One region of the Citrobacter sp. U14242 genome, then DNA from elsewhere that is predicted to be linked to it. Evidence: predicted binding sites of a transcription regulator. Region 1 holds the regulator's gene; each other region holds the start of a gene.
What was found. The regulator CRP, encoded in region 1, controls carbon source genes, mostly activating them, when cyclic AMP is high. The targets are predictions, from matches to a motif close to ATGTGANNNNNNTCACAT.
Positions count from the first base shown of each region.

Region 2: ACLJXE_RS01905 (mannitol dehydrogenase family protein) is a predicted target of CRP. The motif match lies at 2,460-2,477, and genes of this name have one in related genera.
Region 3: ACLJXE_RS20235 (YjcB family protein) is a predicted target of CRP. The motif match lies at 3,556-3,573, and genes of this name have one in related genera.

Region 1 is NZ_JBKGLW010000002.1:44,014-49,166, reverse strand. Features, by position in the region: gene ACLJXE_RS03005 (aspartate aminotransferase family protein) at 1-638, shown strand, start outside; gene ACLJXE_RS03000 (YccS/YhfK family putative transporter) at 687-2,774, opposite strand; gene crp (cAMP-activated global transcriptional regulator CRP) at 2,826-3,458, opposite strand; gene ACLJXE_RS02990 (OsmC family protein) at 3,768-4,175, shown strand; gene ACLJXE_RS02985 (phosphoribulokinase) at 4,269-5,138, opposite strand.
Region 2 is NZ_JBKGLW010000001.1:414,727-419,879, forward strand. Features, by position in the region: gene ACLJXE_RS01900 (CobW family GTP-binding protein) at 1-784, opposite strand, end outside; gene ACLJXE_RS01905 (mannitol dehydrogenase family protein) at 904-2,370, opposite strand; gene uxuA (mannonate dehydratase) at 2,573-3,763, shown strand; gene ACLJXE_RS01915 (PLP-dependent aminotransferase family protein) at 3,835-5,153, opposite strand, start outside.
Region 3 is NZ_JBKGLW010000013.1:69,167-74,319, forward strand. Features, by position in the region: gene ghxP (guanine/hypoxanthine transporter GhxP) at 1-77, opposite strand, end outside; gene soxR (redox-sensitive transcriptional activator SoxR) at 686-1,144, opposite strand; gene soxS (superoxide response transcriptional regulator SoxS) at 1,231-1,554, shown strand; gene ACLJXE_RS20230 (EAL domain-containing protein) at 1,557-3,143, opposite strand; gene ACLJXE_RS20235 (YjcB family protein) at 3,694-3,975, shown strand; gene ssb1 (single-stranded DNA-binding protein SSB1) at 4,042-4,566, opposite strand; gene uvrA (excinuclease ABC subunit UvrA) at 4,817-5,153, shown strand, end outside.

The DNA of each region.
Region 1 (5,153 bases):
CTATTCAGGGGGAGGGAGGGGTTAGTGCTGCCACGCCAGAATTCCTGCAGGGGTTGCGCGAACTGTGCGATCAGCATCAGGCATTGCTGGTGTTTGATGAAGTGCAGTGTGGGATGGGGCGTACCGGTGACCTGTTTGCCTATATGCACTACGGCGTGACGCCGGATATCCTGACCAGCGCTAAAGCTCTTGGTGGTGGATTCCCGGTGAGCGCGGTACTGACGACGCTGGAGATAGCCTCCGCATTCCATGTTGGCTCGCACGGTTCGACCTACGGCGGTAACCCGCTGGCCTGCGCGGTTGCAGGAGCGGCGTTCGATATCATTAATACCCCGGAAGTGCTGGAAGGTATTCAGGCCAAACGCCATGCCTTTGTGCAGCATTTGCAGAAAATTGATCAGCAGTTTGATATTTTCAGCGATATTCGCGGCATGGGGCTGCTGATTGGCGCTGAATTGAAGCCGCAATTTAAAGGTCGTGCGCGTGATTTCCTCTACGCTGCTGCTCACGAAGGGGTGATGGTGCTGAATGCCGGGCCGGACGTGATGCGTTTTGCGCCGTCGCTGGTGGTAGAGCAGGCTGATATCGATGAAGGGATGCAGCGCTTCGCGCAGGCGGTCGAGAAAGTGGTGGGTTGATCGCCTGTTTGCCGGATAAGGCGCTTGTGCCGCCATCCGGCAAACCTCTTAACCTTTCATATCCCGCAGCCGCCTGCTAAGCCAGATACCGTGGTGCGGTCGCTGGCGCCAGGCAACAGAAGAGATGGTGTGCATGGTATTAAGATGCCCCAGTATTCGTTGTAGATGCTGCTCAAGCGTACTTAATGGGCCGTGTGAGAGCATCTCTGGTGATTCGAGAATATTCACATCACCTGAACTTCCCGGCCCGTCATATTCCAGCCGCTGTTGACAGCGCTGGAGCGCAATTTCGCAGGATTCCAGATATCGCTGCGCCAGATCCGGCGTCAACATCGTGTGCTCTCTTGCCAGGGTAGTCATTGCATTGATGTGCTCGACGATGAACTGGCTGTGTGTAACCCACAGTTTCATATCTGCCAGATAGTGCGAGTTAAACCCGGGTTCCTGCATGGCCTGGTTTAATGAGTTAAACAGCGTGTTTTGCGCCTGGTTGACCCGCATGCGCTGATACGCCAACGGTGTGGCTTGCGGATCGTTGCTGAGGATTAGGCGGATGGCTTCTTGATCTGCTCCTAGTGCATCGTGAGCGTTCTTACGTAGTAAACCACTCTGCCATTGCGGCCACAGCCAGAGCGTACCGCCAAAGGCGATCAAACAGCCGATCACGGTGTCGACAAATCGGGGCACGATAAACTGTTCCCCGTTCAACGTCAGTAACTGCAGGGTATATACCGCCGTGACCGTAAAGCCCACGGTGGCCCAGCCATAGTTTTTGCGGATGATCAGATAGCTCACCAGGGTTATCAGCAGCATAGCTGCCAGCGTGAAGCCCTCAGGAATATGAAAGTGCAACGTAACACCCGCAATCACCAGTCCGACAAGCGTGCCCACCGAGCGGTGTAAAATACGCACCCGGGTTGCGCCGTAGCCATTCTGAGTGACGAACAGTATCGTCATCAGGATCCAGTAAGGTTTTGGCAGGTGTAAAGCGCTACCCATCAGGCTGGCGATACTCAACATGACGCTGATGCGTCCGGCGTTACGCAGCGCCGGAGATTTCAACGACAAATAGTTTTTCAGTGCCGGAATTAACGGTAATCGACGCTGTTTATCAGCCATCAAATCCCGGGCATATAGTGGGCGTTGGGTACGCAGCACACGGGCAATGCGGCTGAAATGCCAGTAGCAAAATTGTCCCACCGGATTATCCGGGTGCTGCCGGGCAATCTTCTCCAGGGTGCCTATCTGCTTTTCCATCGAAAAACGCGTTGGCAAGCGGTGGTACAAAATGTCATCAGCCAGTACGCGCAGGCGTTCGGCAACGGTGCGAGCGTTCCAGCGAATCACCTGTTCAGCATGACTGCGTTCAACAAGCTTCTGCACTTCTTCGGGTTGATGCAGGCTGACGGAAATATGTTCCTGTAAATCCAACGCTTCCTGGAAAACACGTAGCAAGCGTTTGTATTCATTATTGTGATGTGCCGACAGCATGTGCATTTGCTGGTAGCACTGGGTAATCAGATCCACGGCTTTTTGTTGACGGACCAGCAGGGGCGGTAGTGCTTTTTCGGGATCGGTATGCTGGGTCAACATGCTGTATTTGGCCTCACAGTAATCGGCTAATTCGCGGTACAACAAACTGAGTGATTCGCGCAGCGGTTGTTCACGCCACATCCAGAACCAGAACCAGTTAAACAGGCCGTACCATACTGTCCCCAACGCGTAGATCAGCAGTGGTTCCCAGACGGGCATGTTCCCGGCCAGACTCAGTGTGAAAATCGCCGCGATCAGTGAGGCGGGCAGAAGTCGTGCATGCAACGGGCTTAGCTCGGCGGTCACACCGAGAATCAGCGTCAGGCCGGTGAGGATCAGCGGCAGCGGTATCGTTTGTGCCAGCAGTAACTGCATGATCAGGCTGCAGCCGGCAAACAGCGAGGCGCCAATAACTAAGCGTTTGAAAAAGCGCTTATGCGGGGTATCAAGACCGGCAATGTTGCAGCAGGCGGGGACGAGGGAGAAAAGCAGTCCCAAATGAAGCTGACCAATGATAAGACCGACAGCCACAGGTAAACATAGCACCAGCGTCTGTCGTAGTGCGTAGTTGATCTCGGGGTGATAAATCAGTCTTCGCCACATCGGAGCAAACAAAAATGGCGCATTACTGCGTAACACGCCATGTCGATGGGATTAACGCGTGCCGTAGACGACGATGGTCTTACCATGCGCGGAGATCAGGTTCTGATCTTCCAGCATCTTCAGGATACGACCAACGGTTTCACGGGAACAGCCAACGATCTGGCCAATTTCCTGACGGGTGATTTTAATCTGCATGCCGTCCGGGTGGGTCATCGCGTCAGGCTGTTTCGCCAGGTTCAGCAGAGTCTGGGCGATACGACCGGTTACGTCGAGGAAGGCAAGGTTGCCCACTTTTTCAGACGTTACCTGCAGACGACGAGCCATCTGAGAAGACAGGCGCATCAGAATATCCGGGTTAACCTGGATTAATTGACGAAATTTTTTGTATGAAATTTCAGCGACTTCACATGCGGTTTTGGCTCGTACCCAGGCGCTACGTTCCTGGCCTTCTTCAAACAGGCCTAGTTCACCAATGAAATCGCCCTGATTCAGATAAGAAAGGATCATTTCTTTCCCTTCTTCATCTTTGATCAGCACTGCCACTGAGCCTTTAACGATGTAATACAACGTTTCCGCTTTTTCACCCTGGTGAATCAGCGTGCTCTTCGATGGGTACTTATGAATATGGCAATGAGACAAGAACCATTCGAGAGTCGGGTCTGTTTGCGGTTTGCCAAGCACCATGCGCGGTTATCCTCTGTTATAAGCTGTCTCCAGAGCCAGAAAACGACGCTGCCTCTGGGGTTGCAAAAATATGCTTCCCGCTACCTGGGAAAGGGGCTGCTAAAAAGTGAACTGCAGCCTGTAATGTGATGTCCTCTGCATACCTGCAGTACGCCAATGTATTACTGTAGCGTCCTGACTGTTTTAGCATAGCTTTCGCCGTGTGTCTCCTGGTGTCTCGCTTCAGCATGACGCAGGTCGCCTTCCGTTGCGAGAATTGTTATGTACGCGTAATCTGTCAGGAAAATTGAAACATTGGAGTTACGAAATATGCAAGCGCGTGTAAAGTGGGTTGAGGGGTTAACCTTCCTCGGTGAGTCCGCCTCAGGCCACCAAATTTTGATGGACGGTAACTCTGGTGATAAAGCGCCGAGCCCGATGGAGATGGTATTAATGGCGGCAGGGGGGTGTAGCGCCATTGATGTCGTGTCGATCCTGCAAAAGGGTCGCCAGGATGTCACCAACTGCGAAGTGAAGCTCACCTCTGAGCGTCGTGAAGAAGCACCGCGTCTGTTTACCCACATCAATCTGCATTTCATCGTGACGGGGCGCGACCTGAAAGATGCCTCTGTGTCTCGGGCGGTTGATCTTTCTGCTGAGAAATATTGCTCCGTGGCGTTGATGCTGGAAAAAGCGGTGAATATCACCCATTCCTATGAAGTGATTGCTGCTTCGTGATGCCATGCCTGATGGCGTTACACTTATCAGGCCTACAGGATATAAACGTGTAGGCCGGATAAAGCATCAGCCGCCATTCGGCAAAAGAACACATTACTCGATCTTCTTCCCTTCCATCAGCCTCTGCACCAATGGCAGCATGATCAGCTCCATCGCCAGCCCCATCTTGCCGCCTGGCACGACTAACGTATTAATATGGGAAATGAATGAACCCTGAAGCATAGCCAGCAGCCAGGGATAATCGATGCCTTCCAGATTACGAAAATGAATCACTACAAAGCTCTCATCCAGCGACGGAATACTCTTTGCCGCAAAGGGGTTGGAGGTGTCGACGGTGGGCACACGCTGAAAGTTAATATGCGTGCGGGAAAACTGCGGCGTAATGTAATTGATATAATCGTCCATTGAGCGTACGACCGAGTCCATTACTGCCTCGCGGGAGTGACCGCGTTCGCTGGTATCGCGGGTGAGTTTCTGGATCCACTCCAGGTTCACTATAGGGACAACACCAACAAGCAGATCGACATGCCGCGCCACATTTTGTTGCGGGGTTACTACACCGCCGTGCAAGCCTTCATAGAACAGCACGTCCGTCGGTTCAGGCAGCGGCTGCCAGGGGGTAAATGTGCCCGGAACCTGATTCCACGGAACGGCTTCATCATACGTGTGCAGATATTTTCGTGACTGGCCTTTGCCCGACTGACCGTACTCGATGAAGGTGTGTTCCAGCAGGCTGAAATCGTTGGCTTCGGGGCCGAAGTAGCTGATGTGTCGTCCGGCGTCGCGCGCTTTGCGGATCGCCATATCCATTTCCGGGCGGGTATAACGATGAAAACTGTCACCTTCCACCTCGGCGGCACGCAGATTTAACTGTGCGAAAATTTTACGAAACGCGAGGCTGGTGGTGGTGGTCCCCGCGCCGCTGGATCCTGTTACCGCAATCACCGGATGTTTGGCAGACATAACAACTCCATAAAT
Region 2 (5,153 bases), on a different contig from region 1:
GACGTGACCATTCCAGCAGGCCGATGGTATCGAACACCGTGTCAGCGTCAAAAATCCAGCCGCAGGCCTGATGTCCCTGACCGCTGTTCAGACTGCGACGCCAGCGTTGCTGCGCAGGCAAGCTTAGGGCTGCCAGCCCTTTTTTATCAGCATGCTGGTGAGTATGTGCCGCGCTGGAGGGAAGCTCCGTCAGATTCAGCCGGGGCAAATCCAGTAGTTGTCCGTCGATTTGTCCATGATCGGCGTGAACTAACTGGCGGTTGCCGCCGTAGTGCTGCCACCAGGTTTGCAGCGCAATTTCGCTTTCTGTTGTGGCACGATCGGATTTATTGGCAACGATGATATCGGCAGATGCCAACTGATCGCGGAAATTCTCATTCGCTACGCTTTTTTCATCCAGCAACAGGCGCGGATCAAGGATACAGATCGTTGCGCGCAGGTCGATCCACGGTTCGTAAACCGGCGCGGTCAGTAAATCCAGAATCTGTTTGGGATGCCCGAGACCGGTGGGCTCAATCAGCAGCCGATCCGGTTTTCCCTGGCGTAACAACGTATTGAGACCAACCTGCATGGGCAAACCATTAACGCAGCACATACAGCCGCCGGGGATCTCTTTGAGCAATGCGCCGCTATCGGCCAGCAGAGCGCCGTCGATACCCACTTCGCCAAACTCATTGACCAGAACGGCCCACTTCTCTGCGGGATCTTTGTTGGCCAGTAGATGAAGAATAGATGTGGTTTTGCCACTGCCGAGAAAACCCGTGATGAGATTGGTTTTAGTCACGTTTACTCCAGAATCATAAATTACCGTAATGGCTCTTAACAATCCTGGCGAAAAACGGGGGAAAAGAGAAGGGCAGAGAGGACGAAGACGAACTTCGTCCTGTTTAATGGCAGAAATCGTTAACGTTTTAACGTCTCGATGACAGCCTGATGTGCACCGTATTGGGCGATACGTTGCCAGGCTCGTTCCACGGTTTCGACGAATTGTGGGTTCTGTGCGAGGTCAGTGGCGAAGATTTCGTGCAGTGAAAGCAGCGCGCTGACACGTTCTGATTCCGTACTCTGTTCGACGATAGTGCGGATTTTGTCACTCATCGGGTCACGAATATCAATCATTGCACCGGAATCATCAATCCCGCTTACGTAGCGCATCCAGCCTGCAATGCCGAGTGCCAGCAGCGGCCACTCGCTTTGACGTGCTAAATGAACGCGAATCCCGTCCAGCATACGTTGGGGTAATTTTTGACTGCCATCCATCGCGATTTGCCAGGTTTTATGTTTTAGCGCCGGATTGGCAAAGCGTTCCAGCAGGCTGTCTGCATACTGGTCTAAATCAACATTAGTGATGCGCAGCGTCGGGGCTTGTTCGCTGAGCATCAGGCGGTGAGCCGCTTCGCGAAATGCGCTGTCCTGCATACAGTCGCTGATATGCTGGAATCCCGCCAGATAACCGAGGTAAGCGAGAAACGAATGGCTACCGTTCAGCATCCGTAGTTTCATTTGCTCCCACGGCAAAACATCATCAACCATCTGTACACCGGCAGTTTCCCATTGCGGACGGCCGCTGACAAAATGGTCTTCAATGACCCACTGAATAAACGGCTCGCAGCTGATTGCACAAGGGTCTGCCACGCCTAATTCGCGGGCAATTTCATCCAGGGATTCTTCAGTCGCAGCCGGGACAATCCGGTCTACCATGGTTCCCGGGAAACTGACGTGCTCCTGTATCCAGTTAGCCAACTCAGGCGAGCGTTTCTCCGCCATTCCCAGTACGGCGTTTTTTACCACATGACCATTGTCCGGGATGTTATCACAGGAGAGAACAGTAAACGGTTGCAGCCCACGTTGACGTCGGCGGTGCAGTGCCTCAACAATAATACCCGGCGCAGAGTGTGGTTCATCCGGTACTTGCAGATCGTGAATAATACGCGGGTTAGCGATATCGAGTGACCCGGTGGCAGGATCAATACAGTAGCCTTTTTCCGTAATGGTTAACGAGACAATCGCGACCTGAGGCTCGCAAAATTTTTCGATAATGGCAGCCAGTGAATCCAGCTTTGCATTCAGGCACTCGTTGACGGCCCCGACGATAATCGGCTGGTTACCGGCTGCACCTTTTTCCAGCACGGTAAATAAATGATCCTGCTCGCGTAGCTGACTCATCAGTCGGTCGCCGCTGAACAGGCTGATCTCACAAATCCCCCAGTCTCCGCCCTGCAAATTTAATACCCGGTCGGTCAATAACGCCTGATGGGCACGATGAAATGCACCGAAACCAAAATGTACGATCCGCGTTTTTAGCTGTTGGCGATCGTACTGAGGTATCACGACATTTTCCGCAAGAGACGCTGAGGCAATAGTCTTCATTAAATACACCTGATTAACCATTAATTAACAATGGCAGTATAAAGTTATATGACAACAAATTGAATTGGTGTGCCTCATTTATCCGGGTAATGTGAGCTGGATCAATCAATGATAGGCGATGTGTTGATCGTGGACCGGATGCCTGTATGGTAGTCATCATAACAGTCGTTTAATTTGGTATAACAACTTGTGAGGTGAAGCAATGGAACAAACCTGGCGTTGGTACGGACCAAACGATCCAGTATCGCTTGATGATGTGCGTCAGGCTGGCGCAACGGGTGTTGTGACCGCCTTGCACCACATTCCAAACGGTGAAGTGTGGCCCGTAGAAGAAATTCAAAAGCGCCAGGCGATTCTGGCCGAAAAAGGGCTGACCTGGTCGGTGGTGGAAAGTATCCCTGTCCACGAAGACATCAAAACACAGTCCGGCCAATATCAGACGTGGATTGCAAACTACCAGCAAAGTATTCGAAACCTGGCGACCTGCGGCATTGATACCGTGTGCTACAACTTCATGCCGATCCTGGACTGGACGCGTACCGACCTTGAATATCAGTTACCGGATGGGTCCAAAGCGCTGCGCTTTGACCAGATTGCGTTTGCGGCTTTTGAATTGCACATTCTGCAACGTCCGGGTGCCGAAGCCGATTACACCGCTGAAGAGCAGCGCCAGGCGCGGGATTATTTCAATGCAATGACCGCTGCTGATATTGAAAAGCTGACCCGCAACATTATAGCTGGCCTGCCTGGTGCCGAAGAAGGTTATACGCTGGATCAATTCCGCGCGCGCCTGGCGGAATATGATGGGATCAGCAAAAACGATCTGCGCAATAACATGGCTGTATTCCTGCGGGCGATTGTGCCTGTTGCTGAGGAAGTTGGCGTACGCCTGGCGGTGCATCCTGATGATCCGCCACGGCCAATCCTCGGTCTGCCACGTATCGTGTCGACCATTGAAGATATGCAATGGCTGAAAGAAACGGTAGATAGCATCAATAATGGTTTCACCATGTGTACCGGATCGTATGGCGTGCGCGCCGACAACGACCTGGTAAAAATGATTGAAACCTTTGGCGATCGTATTCACTTCACACACTTGCGTTCAACCTGCCGTGAAGAAAATCCGAAAACCTTTCACGAAGGTGCACACTTGCAGGGCGACGTGGATATGGTATCGGTGGTGGCAGCCATTTTGAGCGAAGAGCAACGCCGAAAGAAAGCGGGCGATTTGCGTCCGATCCCAATGCGCCCGGATCATGGACATCAGATGCTTGACGATCTGCACAAGAAAACGAATCCGGGCTATTCCGCGATTGGTCGCCTGAAAGGGCTGGCAGAAGTTCGCGGCGTGGAGCTGGCGCTGAAAAAAACGCAGTTCCGCGATCTGCTGTAATTCGCTCAACACGAGGCCATAAATTGCCGGATGGCGCTTGTCCCGCCCCCCGGCAATACTCAGGTGCGTTGTTATTGCTGCAATAACGCACACATCTCCTGCTCCAGTACGTTTAATACCTTTCTGAGGTGCGGCACCTGCAACCCGCCAAAGCCAAAGAACATCACCGCATCGGAATTTTTTTGCCGCCAGGCGGTTTCTGAGCCGTTTTCAATTTCCTGTAATGTATCAAAGCGTACCCCTGCCAGCAGGCAGCGCTGGCGTAGTTTCGCGATGACGTCAGGCGACCAGTTAATGCGTAATGAGAGATGTAATCCTGCCGTGGCACCATCGATCTTTCCTTCAGGGAACAGGGCTGATAAGCCATCACGCAGTAATGCAAGGCGTGCTGCGTAGTTGCAGGCTAGCTTGCCGAGATGGGTATAAAACACCTGGTTTTGCATTAACTCGGCTAAAAACTGCTGCAATAACCACTGGCTACCATTGTTGTTCAGCGCTTTCATATTTTGAACGGCGGGCAGCAGTTCATCAGGGCAAACGAGGTAACCGAGACGTGCCCCCGGTCCCAGCGTTTTTGAGAAGGTCCCCATGTAGATAACCCGGTTGTGGTAATCCATGGCTTTCAGTGCCGGAAGGGGATTCTCACCATACGTAAATACAGCGTCGTAATCGTCTTCAATAATCCAGGCGCCCACTCGCTGTGCCCACGTGAGTAATGACTTACGTCGTTCAAGTGACAGAACACTGCCCATTGGATACTGATGAGCAGGTGTCACATAACAAAGCTGGGTTTCAATCTCAGGTAAATTATCGGTACATAGCCCGTGATTATCCACGGCAATAGACGTAATATCGGCACCATAATAATTAAACAGATGCCATGCACCAGAATAACAAGGTGATTCGGCGACCACGTGACACTTTTTATTCTGGCTTAGCGCATGATGGATAATAAATATTTGACTGAGCAGTGATAATCCTTCCTGAATTCCATCAGTAATGATGATGTTTTGTGCACTGGTATTAATGCCGCGGGATAAATTAAGGTATCTGACAATTTGCTCACGTAATGAAAATAATCCGTTTGGTGAATGATATCGAGTCAGTAGCTGCTCTTTAAGTACGCTGGGGGCATTATTCCATTTACGCCAGCTTGACCAGGGAAACGCATTGGGGTCAGGGACTCCCATCCGGCAATAGCACTCACGCCCCATTTCACCGTAAACATCGGTAGAAACACCGGCAGGCTTAGGTTTTATCGGCGGAGATCCTTCCGCAGACGGCACGTGTACCGGGGGACTACGCATAGGTGCCGTAAATGTGACTTCATAGCCGATACCCTGCCTGCTTTTAATAAAACCGGCCGCCATCAATTTTTCATACGCCATGA
Region 3 (5,153 bases), on a different contig from region 1:
CGAACGGTACTGCCACGGTGCGAAATTTTAAACCAGGCGTCGAGTGAACCGCCGGTACGCGCTGAAGGCGTAGACATAGAAAACATCCCCTGAGAGTTTATTTTTCGTCATTATGCGTGCTGGACAATCCACTGCCTGCTTAACGTTTTCTCCCTGTGCCAGGTTTGCGTCAGTAGGGGTGTCGCAAAAAAGCAAACGTTTAGCTCCGCGCATAAAAAACGGGTGGTAAAAAAAAGCAAACGATTATCTAGCGATCATGTGCCGGTTTTCAACTGAACTTTGCCGCTTTTTACTCATTTCTTCTTATAACGCACAAGAAATAGCCAGTCGATGCGCAAACGTTATCGTCAATGCGCAATCTGGCAACAAATTTCGCGCAGTTATCACAACCTCGACAGTGACCTTTCACGTTCACTCGCACAAAAAAATGGATGAAGATGCGGAAATTTTTTTGGCTAAAAAACCATCAATTGGCTGGTAAATAGACGAGGGTGGCATACACTTATCTTATCAACACAAGCCGGAACCTCCCCTAACGTGCTCGATTGAGGGGTGTTGATGTCGGGGGAAACCCTCCCGTGAACCAGCGGGATAGAGTGAAAGACAAAGACCGGAACCAAACTAAAGCGCCCTCTGTGGCGCTTTAGTTTTATATCCGTAATAGTCGGCACATATTTTAAACCCATCAATCATCTTCCAGCAGGCGCGCCCCGGTTCCCTGCTCGCCAAGCTGGTCGCCCGGGTTACGCAACGGACAATCACTACGCGACAAACAACCGCAGCCAATGCATCCATCCAGTTCATCACGCAACGCCACCAGGGTATGAATACGCCGGTCCAGCTCTTCACGCCATTGCGACGAGAGCTGTTTCCACTCTTTGGCGCTGAGCGAATGTCCTTCGGGTAATACCCCTAGCGCGTCGCCAATCGTCGCCAATGGTATACCGATACGCTGGGCAATCTTGATAATCGCGACATAACGCAACACATCACGTTTGTATCGACGCTGATTGCCGCTGTTGCGCATGCTGCTGATTAACCCTTTGCTTTCATAGAAGTGCAGAGTTGATACCGCTACACCGCTACGTTTTGCGACTTCACCTGGCGTGAGCAGCGCTTTTATCCGGGGTAATTTCTTTTCCATAAATCGCTTTACCTCAAGTTAACTTGAGGAATTATACTCGCCCACAGACAAAACGACGAATCGAATACTGAGAAAGAGGCAGCGCTATGTCCCATCAGCAGATAATTCAGACCCTTATTGAATGGATTGATGAACATATCGATCAACCGCTGAACATTGAGGCGGTGGCGAAAAAATCAGGTTACTCGAAGTGGTATTTACAGAGGATGTTCCGCACGGTGATGCGTCAGACGTTGGGTGACTATATCCGCCAGCGCCGACTTTTGTTAGCCGCCGTGGAACTACGGACGACCGAACGACCTATTTTCGATATCGCGATGGATCTCGGCTATGTGTCGCAACAAACGTTCTCACGCGTGTTCCGCCGCGAGTTTGATCGTACTCCCAGTGACTACCGTCATCGCCTGTAAGATTATTGCCCGCTCTGCGTCAGTATGGCGGGCGAGCGCTGTAGCCAGTGCATAAACTCCTGCGGCGGTAACGCTTTGGCAAAGTACCACCCCTGACAATACTGAACGCCACGTTCAAGCAGCCATTCAATTTGATCTGCCGTTTCCACCCCTTCAGCAATTGTCTTCAGCTGTAAGCTTTGCGCCATCTCGATGATATGTTCGGCAATCAGGTGGCTGGTACTGTTGGTCGCCAGCGTACTAATAAAAGATTTATCAATCTTCAGAATATCCACGTTCAGTGCCGCCAGATTGTGCAGATTGGAATATCCCGTCCCAAAATCATCAAATGCCACTTCATAACCTGCCTGACGGAATGCCTGGATTACCGGGGTCATTTTCTGCACATCAATGAATCCACGCTCCGTCACTTCGACTTTAATTTGCTGAGCAGCCACTGAGTAATCACGCGCTTTCTCGGCGATCAGGGCAATCAGCCGGGATGAATGGAAATCAGAAGCTGAGAGGTTAATTGAGATATAAATCTGGGGATGCGCAGAAAGAAAATACCCTAAATCATTGAACACTTCTTCGACCACATAATCCGTGATCCTTTCAATCATGCCTTCTTTTTCAGCCAGCGGAATAAATTCCGTCGGGCTCATGACCTCACCTTTACAACCTGGCCAACGCATCAGCGCCTCGGCCCCCACACATTGACCATTCTTGATATCGATGATCGGCTGGTAATGCAGGCGTAGCTGGCGTTTTTCCAGTGCACGTCTTAACAAACGACGAGGGGAATGGTACTGCTGGCGCGTGCGCCACCACATCAACAGCATCAGAATGCTGCAGATCACCCCAAAGGGGATCGTTAGTGCGGCTTCGTGATAGAAATTTTGATGGACGCGATCGCTGGTAGTCGAAACAATAATCGCGATCGGGCGTTTCTCAGAGCGAACGATGGTATAGAACCGATCGTCCAGTTGGAAGGTAGAGGCTTTACCGCGCACCAGTGGCAGAAATTGCTTAACATGCGACTGATTGCTGGCGGAGAAGAAAGTATCCGTTATCGTGTCATAGACGCCCCACAATAGGCCAGGGTCATCTGACATGACTTCGCTGTAAGATAATGGGTTAATGACAACGACGTAGTTTCCTCTTTGCATATACGTCATGTTGTAGCCAGAGAAAAAAGGCGTATCGCGATAGTAATAGATCGAAACGTCCGGCGTACGTTTATAGTCAGCGGTTGGCATAATATAGGGAACTGACGGCGCCATCGACGTAGAGCACAAAAAATGATCAGCCTGTGCATAAATTAGCTCGCTGATATATAAACGCCCGCGAATAATATTCAGCATACTTTTCTGATGTGCAGGGGTACACATCTTGCCCTGATACAGTTGAGCCATATCACGCGCTAAATCAGCTTGCTGGATCACCAGTTCCGTTTTATTTAACACCAGTTGAGCAAAAGAGTGGAGTTGAGTGCGGGTTTCGGACATCGCCCGGATATGAGCAAACCATAGCGCCAGCACCACGGGGAGCAATACCACCGTAAGCGTGCCGAGGAGCTTCAGCATCTTGCTTTGCGCACTGAGATTCATGTCAGCCCTATATCCCTGTTTCGTATATGCCAGTACCCTTCAAGGCAGGATGCTATAAACACCAGCTGGTTAAGTTGCATGAATCTATCAACATTATCAACAGACGTCTCTATGTAAAAGTCTGATAATAGTGGATGATGATATTATTTTCCCGTAAGGCAAACTTAAAGTTACGCTTATTTTGCAACATCATTATCAAGAAGGAGTAATGTTTTACACGCGCTATACTGACGGCACGTATAAAACACATTAACTTTTTTAACGATTAATTTCGGATAAAGAAAACAAGCAACATGAATGCATCTTACATAACGCATAATTTATTATTCGTTTATGAATCAGGATAACCGCACAGTTTCCATGGATAAAGACCAGCAAAAATAACGTCAGATACTGGTGAACAAACGAGCAGTTGTGATATAGTTCACACAAATAATGTAACAGAAACATTGTTTCATTCATGTTATTGCCCTCGGTAGCCAGAGTACCACACCCCCTGTGAACAACCCCGCGCTGTCCTGGGCATCAAGACTTTCTGAGGACGTTTTTCATGGCAACAATAACAACTGGCGTGGTTCTTCTGCGGTGGCAACTGCTCAGCGCAGTACTGATGTTTTTAGCCAGTACGCTCAATATTCGTTTTCGTAAATCAGATTATGTTGGACTGGCCGTTATCAGTAGCGGTTTAGGGCTTGTTTTTGCCTGCTGGTTTGCAACCGGATTACTCGGTATCACCCTGGTCGATGTATCCACTATCTGGAATAACATCGAATCCGTGATGCTCGACGTGATGAGCCATACTCCGCCAGACTGGCCGATGGTGTTGAACTGATAACAGAAAGGAATGGGGTTACCCCGACACTGGGGCAACCCTGATTTACGAAATAAAGCAGAGGGATTAGAACGGAATATCGTCGTCGAAGTCCATCGGCGGTTCGTTAGACGGTGCTGCCGGAGCGGATTGCTGCGGGCGAGACTGTGCGCCACCGCTGAACTGGTTGCCGCCCTGTGGCTGCTGAGGCTGACCCCAACCACCCTGCTGCTGACCACCACCTGCCGGTGCGCCGCCGCCCTGACGACCACCCAGCATTTGCATGGTGCCGCCAACGTTAACAACGACTTCAGTGGTGTATTTTTCTACGCCGGATTGATCGGTCCATTTGCGAGTACGCAGTTGGCCTTCAATATAGACCTGAGAACCTTTACGCAGATATTCGCCGGCGACTTCCGCCAGTTTGCCGAACAGCACAACACGGTGCCACTCAGTCTGCTCTTTCATTTCACCGGTCGCTTTATCACGCCAGGATTCGGAAGTAGCCAGCGTAATGTTGGCAACTGCGCCACCATTCGGCATATAGCGTACTTCCGGGTCCTGGCCCAGATTACCGACGAGAATCACCTTGTTTACGCCTCTGCTGGCCATGATCGTGTCTCCTGAAAAACGTTACTGAATAAGTGTAAGCACGGGATTGTAGCATTTCCAATAGCGCTTTTACTACGTTGCGAAGTTGATTCCAGTAAACAACCTCAGCCAGACATTGTTGCACAGACGCCTGTGTTTTGCATTCCAATACTGTATATCCATTCAGGTTAGGTTGTGTCATAATTAACCGTTTGTGATCGCCGGTAGCACCATGCAGCCAGGCAAAAAGCGTTTAATCCGGGAAAGATGAATGGATAAGATCGAAGTTCGGGGCGCCCGCACCCATAATCTCAAAAACATCAACCTCGTCATCCCGCGCGACAAGCTGATTGTCGTCACCGGGCTTTCGGGCTCAGGCAAATCTTCGCTCGCTTTCGACACCTTGTATGCCGAAGGGCAGCGTCGTTACGTTGAATCCCTTTCCGCGTACGCACGTCAGTTTCTGTCGCTGATGGAAAAACCGGACGTCGACCACATTGAGGGGCTCTCTCCTGCCATCTCAATCGAGCAGAAATCGACGTCGCATAACCCGCGATCCACGGTTGGGACAATTACCGAAATTCACGATTATCTGCGCCTGCTGTATG